Regions from separate parts of the Nocardioides sp. BGA-UO-ETr-FS32 genome, predicted to be linked through region 1. Evidence: predicted binding sites of a transcription regulator. Region 1 holds the regulator's gene; the other holds the start of a gene.
The links. Region 1 encodes LexA, which represses DNA repair genes until DNA is damaged. Its sites were predicted from a motif close to TCGAACANNTGTTCGA; they were not measured.

Region 1 (9,499 bases):
GGGTTGCCGACGAGCTTCCACTGCGGCCCCTCGCGCCGCAGCTTCTGCTTGAGCCAGTCCATCTGGGCGCGGCCGGTGATCGTCCGGCCGGAGCCGTCCGTAGGGCTCGGCACCGGGCTCGGCGCGGGCGTGCTGGCCTGCTGGTCGCGGTACGTGCGCAGGTCGAGCATGCTCAGCTCGGCGAGCGCGCCGAACCGCAGCGTGCGGAACAGGCGGGTGCCGTCACCGGTCGCAGCCGTGCCGGACATCCGAACCGGCATCCACTCGTCGTACGCCCGGTGTGCGGCGGCGCGACGGACGGCGTAGTCGCCCTCGTCGGGCTGGTGGTTCTCCGCGCCCTCGCGCCACGCGTCGTTGGTGACCTCGTGGTCGTCCCAGGTGACGATGAAGGGGTGCCGCGCGTGCAGGGCGCGCAGGTCGGGATCGGCCTTGTACTGGGCGTGGCGCTGGCGGTAGTCGGCCAGCCCCACCATCTCGCGCGCCGGCACGTGCGGGCGGATGTCGGTGTTGGCGCGGCCGTAGCCGTACTCGCCGGGGGCGTACTCGTAAAGGTAGTCGCCGAGGTGGATCACCGCGTCGAGGTCGTCGCGCGCGGCGAGATGACGGTAGGCGCTGAACCAGCCGGCCTGGAGGTTGGCGCACGACACGACGCCGAACCGCAGGCGGTCGGGGCTGGTGGTCACGGCCGGTGCGGTCCGCGTCCTGCCCACGGGGCTGGTGCGGCTGCCCTGGGCGAAACGGAAGAAGTACGCCGTCGCCGGCCGCAGCCGGGTCGCGTCGACCTTGACCGTGTGGTCGCGCGCCGCGCCGGTGGTGGTGCGTCCACGCCGCACGACGTCGCGGAAGCCCGCGTCGGTGGCCACCTCCCACGTCACGCTCACGTCCGGCCCGACCCCGGAGCCGGGGGTGGCCGCCGGCGTCGGGGTGACGCGGGTCCACAGCACGACCGCATCGGGTAGCGGGTCGCCCGAGGCGACTCCGTGCTGGAACGGCTCGTGCGCGGTCGCGCGGGCACTCGAGGTGGTGCCGGCCACGGTGGCGGCACCGGCGGCGGCGCCGGCACTGCCGGCGATCACGGCTCGTCGGGTGAGGTGTGGTGAGGGGGTCACGGGTGGTTCAACGACGCACCCGCGCGAAGATCACGCCCTGCTGCGAGTGTTCACCCGCCGTTCAGCTCACCCGAACGGGATGCGCCCCCGCAGCGACTCCGGGTCGGCCACCGGGTTCTGGCCGGTCTCCTTGATGACCTCGCGGGCCTTGTCGACGCTGTCCCAGACGTTCCAGAGGACGACCCCGCGGACCTGCCCGGACCTGAGGTAGTAGACGACGCCGGTGCCCATCTCGCCGTCCTTCCAGTCCTCGACCAGGTCGAGCGCGCTGCTGGTCTCGCCGACCGCCTCGTAGCCCGCATCCAGGATGTCGGACCAGAAGAACGGCGTGTAGTCGTACGCCGCGTCGGCGCCGGCCATCACCTTGCCGGCGTGCTCGCCGGACTTCTCGGCGTGGTCGACGTGCTCGACGCGGCGGCGGCCGAGGAGGGCGTCGGGGTAGGACGCGACGTCGCCCGCGGCGTACACGTCGGGGTCGCTGGTGCGGAGGCGGTCGTCGACCACGACGCCGTTGTCGACCTCGAGGCCCGCGGCCTCCGCGAGTCCGGTGCGCGGCAGCACGCCGACGCCGATCACCGCAGCGTCGGCGACGATGTGGGAGTCGTCGTCGAGGCGGATCCGTACGCCCCCGTCGTCCTCCTCGCCACCAGAGACCGAGCCGTGCACGATCGTCACGCCGCGGTCGGCGAGCTCCTTGGTGAGGTGGGCGGCCAGGGCGCGGGGGAACATCTGCTCCTGCACGTCCTCGAGGTCGAGGACGAGGGTGACGTCGATGCCGTTCTGCACCAGCGCCGAGGTGATCTCGGAGCCGATGTAGCCGCCGCCGACGACCGCGACGTGGCTGCCGTTCGCGGCGACCGCGCGCAGCCGCTCGTAGTCGGCGGCCGTGCGGTAGTAGATGACGCGGGGGCCGGGGGCGACGCCCAGCACGCGGGGCTCAGCGCCGGTGGCCAGCAGGAGCTTGCCGTAGCCGACGCTGCTGCCGTCGGCGAGGCGTACGGCGTGGGCGCCGCGGTCGATCGCGGTGACGGTCGTGTCGGTGAGGAGGTCGACGGCGTCGTCGTCCTCGAGGTCACCGGCGAGCGAGCTGCCCTCGAGCGTCGCGTCGTCCTTGAGCCAGAGGTCCTTGGTGAGCACCGGCCGGTAGACCGGCTTGTCGGGCTCGGAGCCGAGCACGCCGATCGAGCCGCTGGCGTCCTCGGCGCGGATGCCCTTGACGGCGCTGGCCGCGGCAACTCCCGCTCCGACGATGACGTAGTCGTAGGTCTTCTCGACGTCGCTCATCTGACCATCGTGTCCCGGGGGTGGGCACCGTTCAATGGCGGCCCACCCCTACGGTGCTCAGAGGCTGCGGAGCACCGCCGTCACGACGCCGAGGATCGTGGCGTTGTCGCCCGGGATCGGGTCGTAGGCGTCGTTGTGGGGGAGCAGCCAGACGTGGCCGTCCTTGCGCTGGAAGGTCTTGACCGTGGCCTCACCGTCGATCATCGCAGCGACGATCTGGCCGTTGGTGGCGGTCTGTTCCTGGCGGATCACGACGTAGTCGCCGTTGCAGATGGCGGCGTCGACCATCGAGTCACCGGAGACCTCGAGCAGGAACAGCGTGCCGTCGCCCACGAGCTGCTTGGGCAGCGGGAACACGTCGGTGACCTGCTCCTCGGCGAGGATCGGGCCACCGGCGGCGATGCGGCCGACGACCGGGATGTTGACCGCGGTGGGGGCGACGTCGCCGATGCCGGTCTCGTCGACGCTGGACTCCTCGCCGCTCGAGATGGAGCGGCGGGCGGCCATCACCTCGGGCAGGAACACCTCGAGGGCGCGGGGCCGGTTGGGGTCGCGCTTGATGAAGCCCTTGCCCTCGAGCACGCGCAGCTGGTGGGCCACGCTGGAGGACGAGGTGAGGCCGACGGCCTGGCCGATCTCGCGCATCGACGGCGGGTATCCCTTGGTCTCGAGCGAGTCCTTGATCGTGGCGAGCACGCGCTGCTGGCGCGGCGTCAGCCCGGTGGCGTCCGGGGGGCCGTCGGGCATCTCGATGACGTTCTTGTCGTCCTGCTTGGCCATGGCGTCCTCCACTGCGGGGTGCTCCCACCGTCCGCGCCGGGCGGGAGCCGTGCGCTCACCGTAGCCCTCCGGGAGCCGTGGGATCAAACACCTGTTCGAAGCCGCGTGTCGCTACTTTGTCGCTAGTGTCGGCGGATGCAGACCTCGTGCGTCGTCACCGGTGGAGCCCGCGGGATCGGGCGTGGGATCGCGGAGCTGATGGTCGCGCGCGGCCACGCCGTCGTGATCGGCGACCTCGACGGGTGGGCGGGCGCTGCGACGGCGGCGGAGATCGGCGCGGTCGCGGGCCTCGCGCAGGACGTACGCGATCCCGCCTCCCACGTCCTGGTCGCGGAGGAGGCGGCGCGCCACGGGGCGCTGACGTCGTGGTTCAACAACGCCGGCGTCGGCGACGACGGCGCCCTGACCTCGCTGTCGGAGAAGCAGGTCCGTCGCCTCGTGGAGGTCAACCTGCTCGGGACGACGTGGGGCACCCGCGCCGCGCTGGCGGCCTTCGGGCCGGCCGGGGGAGACGTCGTCAACGTCGCCTCGTTGTCCGGGCTCGGGCCGGTGCCTGGCTACAGCATGTACGCCGCGACGAAGGCCGCGGTCGTCTCGCTGTCGGCGTCGGTCAACGCCGAGGCGCCGCGCGGGGTCCGGGTCCACGCGCTGTGCCCCGACGGGGTGGACACCGCGATGCTGGCCGCGCAGGACCCGAACGGCCTCGGCTCGCAGCTGACCCACTCCGGCGGCCCGATCCTCGGCGTGGCCGAGGTCGCCCAGGCGGCCGTCGCGCTGGTGGGCTCGCGCCGCGTGGTGCGGACCCTGCCGGGCTGGCGCGGGGGAGTGGTACGCGGCGCCGCGCTCGCACCGGGCGTCACGCAGCACGCCGCGTCGCTGTTCGCGGCGCAGGGGCGCCGCGCGATGCGCCGCCGCGCCGCCCGCTGAGCGGTCTCCTCGATCGGGGTCAGGGCAGTCGCACCTGGCCGTGCTTCATCTTCCAGAGGAAGTACTTCTCGAAGCCGAGCTTCATCGCGTGCGCCTGCGGGCCGGGGATCAGCACGCCGTGCTTGCGCGGCGGCAGCATCTTGTCGGCGAGGATGATGACGCCGTTGTTGCCGGCGTCCATCACGCACACGGCGGGGATGTCGCCGAACGCCTTGTGCGCGTCGGGTGCCTCACCCTTGACCTGCGCGGCGATGTGCGACCGCTGCCGTGCGGAGGATGACCTCCTGGCCGGGGAACGGCGGGATCATCGCGTACCCGAAGTCGAGCGTGCGCGCGTCGGCCAGCACCAGCCGGCCTTCTTCAGCTGTAGCTGGTGTTGAAGAGGAACTCGTACGCCGCGCCGAAGCAGCCGGCGCCCTGGGTCGCGCCGGTTGCGGGTAGGTCCGTTGATCCCCTCCGGACCAAGCCCTTCAGGGGATCGAACATTTGTTCGTCACGGTGCTTGACCTGTTCGAACACGTGCTCTAGCGTCGTACACACGTTCGATCGAACGTCTGATCGACCTCCGGTGGCCCAGGCCACTGTCGGTGGGTCCGACTAGACATTCGCTCGACAGAGACATCCGGCTGAATCTTCCCCAGGAGGCCACCATGAGCACCCTCAGCCTTGCCCCCGCTTTCGCTCCCGTCCCCGTACGCCGCGGCTCGACCGTGCGGCTGACCCGACGCGGGCGGCTCGTGGTCTTCCTGACTTCGCTGTTCCTCGTGCTCGCCGCGGCCTTCATGCTCGCCGGCGGCGCCGTCGGCACCGACGAGGCCGGCCAGCCCGCCCCGACCGAGATCGTCCAGGTCGCACCCGGCGACACCCTGTGGGGGATCGCCAGCGAGATCGCGACCGACGGCGACGTCCGCTCCATGATGAACGAGATCGAGCGGCTCAACGCCCTCGAGTCCGCCGGCCTTGCCGCCGGCCAGAAGCTCCGCGTCCCTGTCGTCTCCGACTGACGCGCGAGGCCTCCATCAGCCGCTTCGACCCCGGCTGGTGGAACCAAGGGGAAGACCGAGGGGCGGGCCTGTGGGCCCGCCCCTCGGCGCATTTCAGTTTCGGTGGTCGCGCCTTCGACGGTCGGGTAGCCCGCCTTCGATGGTCGCGTAGGCCGTGAAGCGGTGCCCTGAGTGCCGGTGAGGGACGAGCCGGCGTATCTTCTCGGGCGCCGGGTTGTCCACAGGCTTTGCCATGGGTCTGGTTCAGAACGCACCCGAATGGGTAGTTTCACCCGTGCTGACGTTGTTCTCGGGAAGGCACTTCATGCACGTACGCCGCGCACTCGCGCTCACCCTCACGGTCCCCGTCCTCTTGGCCGGGTGCTCCGACGCCCCGGAGCCCACTCCGAAGATCCCGGAGTCGACGAGCTCGTCCCCGACGCCCAGCCCGACGGAGTCGGAGGAGCCGGAAGCGGAGAGTCCGGAGGAGTTCATCCGGCGCTGGGTCGAGGCAAACACTCACATGCAGAACTCCGGTGAGGTCCAAGAGTATTCAGCGCTGTCCAGCAAATGTCGTCCGTGCCTGCAGACCGCCAAACGAGTCGAGCAGATCTACGCCAACGGGGGTTTCGTCAAGACCGACGGCTGGATCCTAGGGAAGGTCATCGATCGCTCTGGCGCGACAGGCAATCCCGTTCTAGACCTGGAGATCGAGTCCTCGCCCACGACATTCAAGGAGCGAGTGGATGCTGAGACTCAGAAGCTGCCAGGTGGCGACATCGTGATGCGGGTTCGGCTCACTCCTTCTGCTCCATGGCAGGTGGTTCGCCTCACTCAGGTGCCGTCTTGAGTGGCGCCGGACGCGCATCCCGTAGCTGCCTCTTGGTGCTCGCGGTGCTGTTTGGTCTAGTTGCATCGACTTCGAGCGCAGCTCAAGCGGAGGTTGTCGAACGGTGCTATGAGGTGGTCGATCTCAACGTGGTTGAGGTCAAGTGCGAGTACTCGGCCAAGTCCATCCGTGCGGCGCAGTTCGCTGAACCAGGTGCTGTCTGGAAGGTGTACCAACTCTGCAAGGACGGGACCTCCGGTGGCGTCGAAGCGTGCTCAAATCCGCGGGCCTGCACGATAGGGGGGCGGATCGGAACTCTCTATGCGGTCTTCAAGGACGGCGTTCGAGAAGGCATCGCGTGCCTGACCGCTGGCGAAGCCGGAGACATTGAGGCGCCACCAATCCGAGAACTGGTGATTGCTCAGTTCCGTGAGCTCGATTGGAATCCATCAACGGTCGTGGTTCAGCCCCCTGGGGGAAAGACACTGGTCAATCTGGATACGAACTTCTACACGAGTAACAGCCGCGAGCAGAACATCGAGGTTCGGCTAATGGGGCGGAATGTCATCGTGACCGCCCACCCGATTGCCTACCGGTGGAACTTCGGCGACGGCACGTCCACGACCACGACAAACCCGGGGGCGCCGTACCCGAACCTCGACGTCGCTCATGTCTACGAGCAGGTCGACGAGGTCGTCGTCAGCGTTGACACGCAGTACGGAGACGCGAGCTTCACGGTCAACGGCGGCCCGCCCGAATCGATCCCGTCGACCCTCTGGGTCGCCGGCGCGGCTCAGGACCTCGAGATCCTCGAGGCGCTACCGCAGCTCGTCCTCGAGTGATGGTTCGGGGACTCGGCCGTTGGTTGGCGGTCAGCGCAGCTGCTTCCACGATGTGGGGGTGCGGGACCGGGGGTGAGGGGGCCTTGCCAGCGAGTCCCGACCCAGGCGCCGGCAGTCGACCAGATGAGCCGGCGTCGGCAGAGTCGCCCGACTCAGCCTACTTCTCACAGGATCGCCAGAACCCGAGGGCATTCCTCCGGGACCTCGAGGCTGCCAGCGACAAGATGCAGGTGACGGGCAGGACCGCCAAGTACGCCTCGAGAACGACGGGCTGCGTGCCATGTGAAGGCTTCGTCGAGACGGTGAAGGAGGTCTACGCGGCCGACGGGACGGTCGACTTCGCAGGTTCGTCGATCGTGCGGATCGTGAAGGCGCAGGGATCGGACTCGGTGTACCTCCTCACGAAGGACGTGGCTCCCACCGTCGTTCACCACGGGGATGGACGTCTGGAGAAGTACCCAGGCGGACGAACCACCTTCAGATACATCCTCGAACCCGATGGGGACAGCTGGAACGTCGCTCACTTCGCCATCGAACCCAGCTGACCATCAGACGGTCGCAGTTCACTCGCACCAGGTACGAGCGGACTTCGTGCTTGGCCAACGCGCGCCCGAGCACCCGACAGTGCGGCGCCTGTGATTCACCAGGCGCACCACAGCCACAGCACAAGCGCTCAGCCAGCAAGATCGTGGCAGTTCCGAGCCACCCGGTGACCCAGAACCTCCACGATCACCGCGCGGCGCGCTTGCCGCCGACGGGGCGCGGGGGAGCGTCGGGGGACGGGGGCGCCGAGGTGACCCCCAGGACGCGCATCATCCGCCCGACCAGGAGCAGGCCGACGAAGAGGCAGGCGATGGCGCCGGCGCTGGCCAGCGCCATGAAGGTCCAGGCAGACGAGTTGCCCTCGCGGGCGGCCGTACCGAAGTCGATCGCGGCGTACACGAGGTAGCCCCAGGCCACCGCCAGGAGGGTGGTCGCGGCGCCCAGGAGCAGCGCCGCCTTGTTCAAGGTCCGGGGCTGGCTGGCGCCTCGGCGCGACCCTGCTCTCTTCCCCGCGGACACGGGGTCCATTGTGGCGGATGTGACCTGAGTGGGGCAGCCGAACGACCCAGAAGGAGGGGCCGACACGCCGCCGCTGGACCACCTCGCAGCGCACTGACCTGCGGTTTTGTCGCGGGCCCGAAATTGATCCGACGAGGTTCGGCATTCACTTGCCATGCGTTGTGGTCGGGGCGTACGGTTACCACTACATCTAGTAGTTACACCGCTGTAGTTATCCACATCTGGTGCACAGGCTGAGGGCGTGAACCCACAGGCACAGGCTAGATGTCCACAGGAAGATCCACAGGCGCCACCCCGTTATGAGGGTGTACGAACCGCGCCCTGAACGTACCCGGGAGGAGGGCCGCCATGCACTGTCCCTACTGCAAGAACGAGGACACCAAGGTCCTCGACTCCCGTGTCGCCGACGACGGTGGCTCGATCCGCCGCCGGCGTACGTGTGCGGCCTGCGACCGCCGCTTCACGACGGTCGAGAAGATGCAGCTCACGGTGCTCAAGCGCTCCGGCGCGACCGAGCCGTTCAACCGCGACAAGGCGATCGCCGGCCTCCGCAAGGCCTGCAAGGGCCGCCCGGTCACCGACGCCCAGCTCGCCTGCCTCGGCCAGGAGGTCGAGGACGCACTCCGTCTGAGCGGGCAGGCCGAGTTCGACGCCAACGACGTCGGCCTCGCGATCCTGGCGCCGTTGCGGGCGCTCGACGAGGTGGCGTACCTCCGGTTCGCCTCCGTCTACCGCGCGTTCGAGTCGGCGGACGACTTCGACGCGGAGATCAAGATGCTGCGGCTCGAGCGAGCCGCGGACGATCAGCCAGCGCATCCGGCGCATTCGGGCTGACCCACATGCGGCCCGGCAGGTAGTGGGGAAGCTGCCTGCCGGGCCTTCCAAGCAGCCGCGAGAAGACTCGCGAAGTTGAAGCAGAACCAGGGAAGAGGAGAACCCATGACCGAGACGGTGAGCACCCGCGCGAAGGCGAGGGGCAAGGGCCTGAAGATGGAGCGCGTCTTCAGCACCGAGGGCACCCACCCCTACGACGCCATCACGTGGGAGCGTCGCGACGTCGTCCAGCAGAACTGGAAGACCGGCGAGACCGTCTTCGAGCAGCGCGGCGTGGAGTTCCCCGACTTCTGGTCGGTCAACGCCTCGACGATCGTCACCACCAAGTACTTCCGCGGCGCCGTCGGCACCGACGCCCGCGAGTGGAGCCTCAAGCAGCTCATCGACCGGGTCGTGAAGACCTACACCAAGGCCGGCGCCGACCACGGCTACTTCGCCACCGACGCCGACGCCGAGATCTTCGAGCACGAGCTGACCTGGCTGCTGGTCAACCAGTACTTCTCCTTCAACTCTCCCGTCTGGTTCAACGTCGGCACCCCGTCGCCGCAGCAGGTCTCGGCTTGCTTCATCCTCTCGGTCGACGACTCGATGGACTCGATCCTCAACTGGTACAAGGAGGAGGGCTTCATCTTCAAGGGCGGCTCCGGCGCCGGCCTCAACCTCTCCCGCATCCGCTCCTCCAAGGAGCTCCTCTCCTCCGGCGGTACGGCCTCCGGCCCCGTCTCGTTCATGCGCGGCGCCGACGCGTCCGCCGGCACCATCAAGTCGGGCGGCGCGACGCGTCGTGCGGCCAAGATGGTCGTCCTCGACGTCGACCACCCCGACATCGAGGAGTTCGTGATGACGAAG
Region 2 (9,499 bases), on a different contig from region 1:
GCGGACCACTCCGGCTACCGCGGCGACATGTGGGGACGCCTGGCGCAGGTCTCCACCTACATCGCGATGACCACGTTCGGGGCCGAGCGCGACGCCCTCCAGGTCATCCGCGCCGTCCAGCGCGCCCACGAGTCGGTGACCGGCACGATGCCCGACGGCACCCCGTACGCCGCCTCGGACCCGCACCTCCTCGGTTGGGTGCACGTCGCCGAGGTCGACAGCTTCCTGCTGGCGCACGACCGGTTCGGGCACGAGCCGCTCGTGGGGGCGGAGCGCGACGAGTACGTCGCCCAGACCGCGCACGTCGCGGCCCTGCTCGGCGTGACGGACCCGCCCACGACCGAGGCCGGCCTCCGCGCGACGCTCGACGCCTACCGGCCCGAGCTCGCCGGGACCCCCGCCGCGCGCGACGCCATCTCGTTCCTCGTCTGGCATCCCGACCTGCCGGTCGCCGCGCGCCCGGCGTACCTCGCCCTCGTCGGTGCCGCCGTGTCGCTGACGCCCGAGTGGCAACGCCGCGAGCTGGGTCTGCCCCATCCGCCCGTGCTCGACGAGGCGCTGGACCGGGTCGTCGGCCGCGCGCTCGGGAAGGTGTCGACCGGCGCCATCCGGTGGGCGATGGCGTCCGGGCACGCGCAGGCGCGCGAGCTCCAGGACGCCCGCGGGTGACCCCCGCCCCGATGACGCTCGCCGGGCGGTGGCCGCTCCCCGACCACCACGACCTGCGCGAGGAGCTGCTCGCCGCCTGGGACCGTCCCGGCTACCACGACCTGCTGCACCTCGAGGAGGTCCTCGAGCGGCTCGACCGGCTGGCCGCCGCGGGCGCCGGGTTCGACCGGACCGCCGTCGCGCTCGCCGCCTGGTTCCACGACGCGGTCTACGAGGGGGCCGAGGACGACGAGGAGCGCTCCGCCCGCTGGGCCGAACGGACCCTGCCCGCGGCGTACGCAGCCGAGGCGGCGCGGCTGGTGCGGATGACCGTCCACCACCGCCCGGACGACGACGACCCCGCGGGTTGCGCGCTCAGCGACGCCGACCTCGCGATCCTCGCTGCGCCGCGCGAGCGGTACGACGCCTACGTCGCGGGCGTGCGGGCCGACTTCGCGCACGTGGGCGACGCGGACTTCCGCGCCGGCCGGGCGGCCGTGCTCTCGGACCTCGCGGCGAAGCCGCACCTGTTCCACACCTCGCAGGCGCGCGAGCTGTGGGAGGCGGCGGCGCGGGCCAACCTCGAGCGCGAGCTCGCCGAGCTGCGCCGCGGGTGACGCGTCAGCGGTCGTTGAGCTGGAGGTAGACGGTGAAACGGTCGTGGCGGTAGCAGGTGCGCGACACCTCGACGATGCGCCCCTCCGACACGGCACGACGGGCGTGGCGCAGGACCGGGTCGCCCTCGGCGATCTCGAGGATCGCCGCCTCGTCCGCGCTGGCACGGTCGGCGCTGATGGAGTCCTCGACCTCGGTCGGGCGCAGGCCGCGCGCACCGAGGGCCTCGTAGAGGCTCGTGGGCGTGCCGTGTTGCAGGAAGCCCGGCAGCAGCACCTCGTTGAGGTAGGCGTCCTCGACGCAGACGATGGCCGCGTCGGCACGGCGCAGCCGCCGCCAGTGCAGGACCGGGTCGCCCGGTGAGATGTCGAGCGCCCGGGCCACGCCCGGGCCGGCCTGCTCGACGCGGGCGAGCAGCGTCTGCGACTCCGGCAGCATCCCGCGGCGGCGCATCTCCTCGGTGAAGGAGGTCAGGCGTCCGGCGTTCTTGGGCGGCTGTGCGACGAAGGTGCCGCGGCCGGGGATCCGCTCGAGGAGGCCCTCGGCGACGAGCGCGTCGAGCGCCTGTCGTACGGTCATCCGCGCCACGCCGAAACGAGCCACGAGCTCGCGCTCGGACGGTGCCGCGGAGCCCGGCGGCTGCGCCTCGATGAGGCTGCGGACGTGCTCGCGGACCTGGACGTGCTTCAGCGCCCGCTGTCGCGGGACGACGACGTCGACCGGATCCATAGCAGTCAGGCTAGGACTGGTCTGGACGGGTGTCTCCAATTTGACGGTTCCTTCGATAAACCCTCGACATCCCGAGGGGGTCGAACGTCTGTTCGACTCGGCTGGTACGCTGCCGTCGTGGACTACCAGACGTCCCTCTTCGCCGACCACACCGCGGATTCCGTGGCGCTGTCACCTGAGCGTCGCCTGCTGACCCGCGGAGCGTGGGTCGACGTCCAGCGCAGCTGGCTGGCGGACCCCGACGCCGTGTTTTCCGCACTCGTCGAGGAGGTGCCGTGGCGCGCCGAGCGACGCGAGATGTACGACTCGGTGGTCGACGTCCCCCGCCTGGTCCACACCTACCTCGCTGGTGCCCCGCTCCCCCATCCCGCACTGGACGAGGCACGTACGGCACTGAGCCGGCACTACCGGCCCGAGCTGGGCGAGCCGTTCGTGACGGCCGGCTGCTGCTTCTACCGCGACGGTCGCGACTCGGTCGCCTGGCACGGCGACACGATCGGCCGCGGCCGCACCGCCGACACGATGGTCGCGATCGTCAGCGTCGGCGACCCGCGCCGGCTGCTGCTGCGGCCCCGGGGCGGCGGGTCGTCGATCGCGCTGACGATGGGGCACGGCGACCTCGTCGTGATGGGAGGCTCGTGCCAGCGCACCTGGGAGCACGCCGTGCCCAAGGTGGCTCACGCAGGGCCGCGCATCTCCGTCCAGTTCCGCCCGCTCAACGTCTTCTGAGCAGCCTCCGCACGACGACGAGCACCACGATCGCGGCCAGAGCCTGCTTCCAGTAGGACTTGAGGATCACCGGCAGCACGGCGCTGCCGAGGTCGAGCGCCTCGGGCTCCCGTACGGGCCGGGGCGGGGGTGGTGCCGGAGGAGGCGGCGGCGCGGCCGCGGCCGCCGGCGCAGTCGCCTCAGCGGCAGGCTCGGTCGGCGGCGCGGGTGCCGGTTCGGGCTCAGGCGCCGTGAGCCGCTGCTCGAGGCACGCCACGAACTGACCCAGCAGCTTGTCCGAGACGTCCTGCATCACCCCGCGCCCGAACTGTGCGGGCTTGCCGGTGATGGCGAGGTCGGTCTCCACCGCCACGTCCGTCGAGCCGCCCGCGTCGCTCATCGACACGGTCACCTTCGCCCCGGCCGTACCGTTGCCGCGCTTGTCCTTGCCCTTGGCGTCGACGACGAACCGGTGGGCCTCGGCGTCCTTCTCCACGAAGGTGCCGCTCCCGTTGTACTGCAGCGCGATCGGCCCGAGCTTGACCTTGACCGACCCCGAGAAGGAGCTCTCGTCGGCCTCGGTGACCTGCGCGCCCGGGAAGCACTCGGCCACCGAGGCGATGTCGTTGAAGTGCGCCCAGGTCTCCTCGACGCCGATCGGGACGGTGAACCGGTGGTTCAGCTCCACCCCTACACCCCCGCGGCCTTGAGGACGGCCCGTCCGGTGAGGACCCGGGCGAGGTGCTGCCGGTAGTCGGCCGCGCCGTTGAGGTCCGAGGGCGGGTTGGTGCCGTCGGCGGCGAGGTCCGCGGCGGCGCGTACGCCGTCCTCGGTCGCGCTGGCGCCGGCCAATGCCTGCTCGCTGGCGGTGGCCCGCAGGGGCGTCGAGCCCATGTTGGTCAGACCGATGCGCGCCTCGTCGATCGAGCCCTTCACGGTGGCGGCGACGGCCACGATCGGCCACTGGTGCGCGACGCGGACGAACTTCTCGTAGTGGGCGCCCCAGCCGGTGTGCTTGGGGATGCGCACCTCGGTGAGGATCTCGTCGTCGCCGATCGCGGTCTCGAAGAGGTCGACGAAGAAGTCGGACGCCTCGACCGTACGCGCCCCGCCGGGCCCGGCGATCACGAACTGGGCGCCGAGCGCGAGCGCGGGTGCACCGAGGTCGCCCGCGGGGTCGGCGTGGGCGAGCGCCCCGCCGAACGTGCCGCGGTGCCGGATCTGCGAGTCGGCCACCTCGGCCGCCGCCTTGGAGAGCAGCAGCGCGTGCTCCTTGACGAGACCGTCGTCGCGCACGTCGTGGTGGGTGGTCATCGCGCCGATCACGATGGCGTCGCCGTCGTCGCGGATGCCCCGCAGCGAGGAGATGCCGCCGAGGTCGATGACGACCTCGGGGGCGTTGAGGCGCATCCGCAGCACCGGCAGCAGGCTCTGCCCGCCGGCGAGGATCTTCGCGTCGTCGCCGTGCTGGCCGAGCGCCGAGATGGCCTCCTCGACCGACGTGGGTGCGAGGTAGTCGAACTTCACCGGGATCACTGGCCTGCTCCTTCGTCCTGGTTGAGGGCGCCTTCCTCGAAGTGCGGCATCGCCGTCTCCGGGGTCGGTGCGTCACCGTCGCCCGCGTGGATCGCCCGCCACACGCGCTCGGGCGTGCAGGGCATCTGGATGTCGTGGACGCCGAGGTGGCGTACGGCGTCGACGACGGCGTTGACGACCGCCGGCGTCGAGGCGATGGTGCCGGCCTCGCCGACGCCCTTGGTGCCCAGCGTGTTGGTCGTGCACACGCTCGGCTCGTCGGTGTGCACGACGTCGAAGGAGATCGTGTCGGCCGACGTCGGGAGCAGGTAGTCGACGAACGACCCGCTCACGAGCGTGCCGGCCTCGTCGTGCACGGCCTCCTCCCACAGCGCCTGCGCGATGCCCTGCACCAGTCCGCCGTGGACCTGACCAGCCACGATCAGCGGGTTGATGATGACCCCGATGTCGTCGCAGCAGGTGTACTTCCGCATCTTCACCGCACCGGTCTCGGTGTCGACCTCCATCGCGCACAGGTGCGTGCCGTGGGGGTAGTTGAAGTTGACGGGGTCGTACGTCGCGTCGGCATCGAGGCTGGGCTCCATGTCCTCGGGATAGTTGTGCGCCGCGAACGCCGCGGTGGAGAGCTCCTGGATGGTCACGCCCTGGTCGGTGCCGCGGACGCTGAACCGCCCGGCGGTGTAGTCGAGGTCGTCGGCGTTGGCCTCGAGCAGGTGCGCGGCGAGGTGCTTGGCCTTCTCGATCACCTTGTCGACCGCGCGGACGAGCGCCTCGCCGCCGACCACCAGTGACCGCGAGCCGTAGGTGTCGAGGCCCTTGTGCGCGATCTGGGTGTCGCCGTGCAGCACCTCGACGTCCTCGAACGGCACCCCGAGCCGGTCGGCGACGATCTGGCTGAACGCCGTCTCGTGGCCCTGGCCGTGCGCGCTGGCGCCGGTGACGATCTCGACCTTGCCGGTGGCCAGCATCCGTACGCTCGCGTGCTCCCAGCCGCCTGCGCCGTAGTCGAGGCTGCCGAGCACCCGGCTCGGCGCGAGGCCGCACATCTCGGTGAAGGTCGAGACGCCGATGCCCAGCTGGACGCGGTCGCCACGCTCGCGGCGCTCCTTCTGCTCGGCGCGCAGCGCGTCGTAGCCGAAGGACTCCTTGGCCTTGGCCGTGGCGGCCTCGTAGTTGCCGGTGTCGTACTCGAGCCCGGCGACGGTCGTGAACGGGAACTCCTCGTGCGTGATCCAGTTGCGCTCACGGATCTCGAGCGGGTCCACCCCCACCTCGGCGGCCAGCTCGTCCATCAGCCGCTCGATGGCGTACGTCGCCTCGGGACGCCCGGCACCACGGTAGGCGTCGGTGAAGGTCGTGTTGGTGAGCACGGTCTGGCACTCGAAGCGGTAGGAGGGGAACTTGTAGATCGCGTTGAACATGAAGGCGCCGAGGACGGGGACACCGCCGCCGACGATCGCGATGTAGGCGCCCAGGTCGGCGTCGAGGTGCACCTTGAAGCCGGTGACCTTGCCCTCCTTGTCGGCCGCGAGGGTCAGCGTCTGCACCTGGTCGCGGCCGTGGTGGGCCGCCAGCAGGCTCTCGCTGCGGGTCTCGGTGTACTTCACCGGCTTGGAGAGCCGGCGCGCGACGGCCCAGGCGATCCACTCCTCCGGGGTCGTCTGGAGCTTGCCGCCGAAGCCACCACCGACGTCAGGCGCGATGACCCGGATCTTGGACTCGGGCACGCCGGTGGTCGCCGCCAGGGCGAACCTCAGGATGTGCGGGATCTGGGTCGCGGACCACATCGTGATCTGCTTGCCGGTGGGGTCCACCACGACGCTGCGCGGCTCCATGAACGCGGGGATGAGCCGCTGCTGGCGGTACTCCCGCTCGATGACGATGCCGTTGGCGCGGGCCTCCTCGATCGCGGCCTCGACGTCGCCGCCGGTGCCGGCGTCGCTGGAGTCGAAGACCCACAGGGCCGACTTGTTGGTGCCGAGGTCGGGGTGCGCGAGGACCTGGTCCTCGAGGGCGTTCTTGATGCCGACGACGGCGGGCAGCTCCTCGTACTCGACGTCGACGAGCTCGGCGGCGTCACGCGCCTCGGCTGCGCTGCGCGCCACGACCACGGCGACGACCTCACCGGCGAAGGCCACGCGGTCGGACGGCATCGGCGAGTGGGTCGGGGTCTTCTGGTCCGGCGTGATCGGCCAGGCGTTGATGCACACGCCGAGCTCGTCGCCGAAGTCCTTGCCGCTCAGCACGGCGACCACGTTGGGGGAGGCCTTGGCGGCCTCGACGTCGACCGAGGTGATGGTGGCGTGGGCGAAGGGGCTGCGCACCATGGCCAGGTGCAGCATGCCGGGCAGGGTGATGTTGTCGGTCCAGCGCGTACGACCGGTGATCAGCCGCTGGTCCTCCTTGCGGCGCCGGTCCTTGCCGATCTCCGCGGCGGGACGGTCCTGGGTGGCGGTCATGCCTTGGCTCCTTCAGCTGCGTGGAGCACGCTCTTCACGATGTTGTGATAGCCGGTGCAGCGGCAGAGGTTGCCCTCCATGCCGAGCCGCACCTCCTCCTCGGTCGGGTCCGGGTTCTCGGCGAGCAGGTCGACGGCCTGCATGATCATCCCCGGGGTGCAGAAGCCGCACTGCAGGCCGTGGCACTCGCGGAACGCCTCCTGGACGGGGTGCAGCTCACCCTCGGCGGCGTCGGCGAGCCCCTCGATCGTGGTCACGGTGCGCCCGTTGGCCTGCACGGCGAGCACGTTGCACGACTTCACGCTCGTGCCGTCGAGGTGGACGGTGCAGGCGCCGCAGTTCGAGGTGTCGCACCCGATCACGGTTCCGGTCTTGCCGAGCTTCTCGCGCAGGTACTGCACGAGCAGCATCCGGGGCTCGACGTCGTCGGAGACCGCAGCCCCGTCGACGGTGAGTTCGATCTTCGTCATCTGGCCGCTCCAGTGTGAGGTGGGTCACTCCTGGTGCCGAACCTAGGTCGGACTGGTTGGCGAACGGTTGGGGGCGGGGTCGACCGGCTCAGACCACCTCGCCGCCAGCCCGCATGCTGTCGGCGATCTTCCTGGCCGCGCCGCTGACCTGGTGGGTGTGCAACCCCTCGTCGGGGCCGGCGGTGTGGGCGACGATCGAGGTGGACACCACCTCGCGGAAGGCCAGCGCGATGCCCATGGAGATCCGGTCGTGGCCCGTCTCGTCCACCGACCGGCACGTCGTACGCAGCCGCCGCGCGTCGCCACGCACCTGCCCGCACCGGATCTGCTCGTCACCTGCCCCCTCGAGCGTGCCCGTGATCATGCGGACCATGTCCTTGGGGACCAGCCGGAGCCGCAGCCCGACGTCCTCGAGCACCACCACCAGCTCGGTGCGACCGGCCTGGTGCGCATAGGTGTAGGTCGGGAACCGGTGTCCGGCCACGACCTGCTCACCCTCGACCGGCGTCGCCGCCACGGGGAAGTCGAACCGGATTCCCGTGCCCTCGTCGACCACTGTCTCCCAGGGCCCGGCGTCGGGGGCCTCGCTGGACCGCGTCACGGGCTCGGGAGCCGGTTCCTGACGATCGCCGCCGCACGCCGTCAGCACCGCGAGCGCGGTCACGAGCGCGGCAACGGACGCGGTCGCGCTCCGCAGGTCGGTCATCCGCCGGAGGCGGCCAGCTTGCCCTTGAGCAGCGGCGCGACCGGGTGGTGGACCGGCAGTGCCGCGAGGCACGCCTCGACCACGGCGGTGTCGTAGGGCGCGAGCTCGCTGTAGCGGAGCACCGCGTCGGCGTCGGGGTTGGCGAGCAGGGCCTCGCGCACGCTCACCGCGAGGTAGTCACCCATCTGCACCAGCGCGGGCGAGTCGGTGCCGGGCAGCAGGTCGCCGCCGTACGCCCGCACGGCCGCGCGTACGTCGCCGCGGCGCAGCAGCCGCTGGACCTCCTCGACGTCGGTGGCGACCGGCATCGTGAGGCGGTAGGGGCGCGAGGACAGCTGTCCGGCCAGGGCGGCCCGCAGGTGCGAGACCTCCGCCTTGAGGGTCGAGGTGGTCACCGACGAGTCGCCGTAGAGCAGCGAGTGCAGGTGCTCGACCGACAGGCCCGCCGGGTGCATGGCGAGCAGGGCGAGGATCTCGGTCTGGCGGCGGTTGAGCAGGAGCCGTTGCCCGTCGAGCCACACCTCGGCGGTGCCGAGCAGGGTCAGGGTGAGCCCGGGCTCGGTGGGGCCGGCGTCGCCGGCGAGGGTCGTACGCCGGTCGGCCGGCAGGGCGCCCTCGATCAGCCGGGCCATCACGCGCGCGGTGGCGAGCCCGATCGGGTGGGTGCGGTCCCACGTGGTCGACAGGTCGATGACCCCCAGCGAGCGTCCGGTCACCGGGTCGAACACCGGGGCCGCCCAGCACACCCAGTTGTGCACGACCTCGGCGTAGTGCTCGGCGCTGAACACCATCGCCGGCCGCGCGGTCCGGCCCGCGATCGCCAGCGCGTTGGTGCCGACGCTCTGCTCGTCCCAGCGGCCGCCGGGCACGAAGTTGACCGTCTCGGCCTTGCGACGCATGACCCGGCCGCCGTAGGTCCACAGGATCCGGGTCTGGTCGTCGGTCACCGCGATCACCAGGTCGCCGTCCTCGGCCGTGCGCCGCAGCTCGTCCTGGACGCGCTCGACGGCGGTCTGGAGCGGTGACTGCCTCCAGAAGTCGGCCGTGTCGCCCTCGTCGGCGAGCGGCGCGTGGGTCACCGTCGGCGACACGACGCCCGACAGCTCCCAGCTGCGCAGGATCTCGGGCCGCACCGCGGTGGCGCCGCCCTCCCCCTCCTCGACGAAGCGCGTCCAGGCGCGCACGGCACTCACGCGGCGGGCGTGCAGGTCCTCACTGGTCATGACGGCTCCTGGTGGGTCATCGCAAACCTAGCCCGCGTGTGATGACCGCAACAGGGATTCTGTGTCGCTCCTCCCCCTCTGTGGTCGAGTGGCCCGCTTCGCTTCGGTGGTCGAGTAGCCCGCGAGGCACGAGCGGGCGCATCGAGACCTCGTCCTGGCGGTCAAGGACTCGCCTCACTTCGCTGGTCGAGTAGCCCGCGAGGCACGAGTGGGCGTATCGAGACCCCGGTTCCGGTGGTTGAGGTGCGAGCGCAGCGAGCCTCGAAACCACTCCGAGATCGTCTGGCCTGCAACCATCAGAGCCGTGGCCACCGTCGCGGCCACTGTCGGTGGGTTTCCGTAGGATCGAACACATGATCGACGGACTGGCAGCCGGGGCACGAGGGGTCGCAGACGACCTCTCGG

Region 2: AC57BS_RS14450 (alpha-ketoglutarate-dependent dioxygenase AlkB) is a predicted target of LexA. The motif match lies at 2,073-2,088, and genes of this name have one in related genera.

Annotation. Positions count from the first base shown of each region.
Region 1 covers NZ_JCAQOX010000014.1:319,648-329,146, forward strand. Annotated here, with positions in the region: gene AC57BS_RS11395 (alkaline phosphatase D family protein) at 1-1,109, opposite strand, end outside; gene AC57BS_RS11400 (NAD(P)/FAD-dependent oxidoreductase) at 1,176-2,393, opposite strand; gene lexA (transcriptional repressor LexA) at 2,451-3,173, opposite strand; gene AC57BS_RS11410 (SDR family NAD(P)-dependent oxidoreductase) at 3,309-4,100, shown strand; gene AC57BS_RS11415 (hypothetical protein) at 4,120-4,290, opposite strand; gene AC57BS_RS11420 (hypothetical protein) at 4,461-4,619, opposite strand; gene AC57BS_RS11425 (LysM peptidoglycan-binding domain-containing protein) at 4,751-5,104, shown strand; gene AC57BS_RS11430 (hypothetical protein) at 5,379-5,933, shown strand; gene AC57BS_RS11435 (PKD domain-containing protein) at 5,969-6,754, shown strand; gene AC57BS_RS11440 (hypothetical protein) at 6,985-7,299, shown strand; gene AC57BS_RS11445 (hypothetical protein) at 7,484-7,816, opposite strand; gene nrdR (transcriptional regulator NrdR) at 8,165-8,650, shown strand; gene AC57BS_RS11455 (vitamin B12-dependent ribonucleotide reductase) at 8,756-9,499, shown strand, end outside.
Region 2 covers NZ_JCAQOX010000015.1:187,895-197,393, reverse strand. Annotated here, with positions in the region: gene AC57BS_RS14465 (oxygenase MpaB family protein) at 1-669, shown strand, start outside; gene AC57BS_RS14460 (HD domain-containing protein) at 666-1,265, shown strand; gene AC57BS_RS14455 (GntR family transcriptional regulator) at 1,270-1,992, opposite strand; gene AC57BS_RS14450 (alpha-ketoglutarate-dependent dioxygenase AlkB) at 2,110-2,721, shown strand; gene AC57BS_RS14445 (SRPBCC family protein) at 2,708-3,388, opposite strand; gene AC57BS_RS14440 (FAD binding domain-containing protein) at 3,391-4,236, opposite strand; gene AC57BS_RS14435 (xanthine dehydrogenase family protein molybdopterin-binding subunit) at 4,233-6,695, opposite strand; gene AC57BS_RS14430 ((2Fe-2S)-binding protein) at 6,692-7,165, opposite strand; gene AC57BS_RS14425 (hypothetical protein) at 7,254-7,871, opposite strand; gene AC57BS_RS14420 (AfsR/SARP family transcriptional regulator) at 7,868-9,094, opposite strand; gene AC57BS_RS14415 (HNH endonuclease signature motif containing protein) at 9,448-9,499, shown strand, end outside.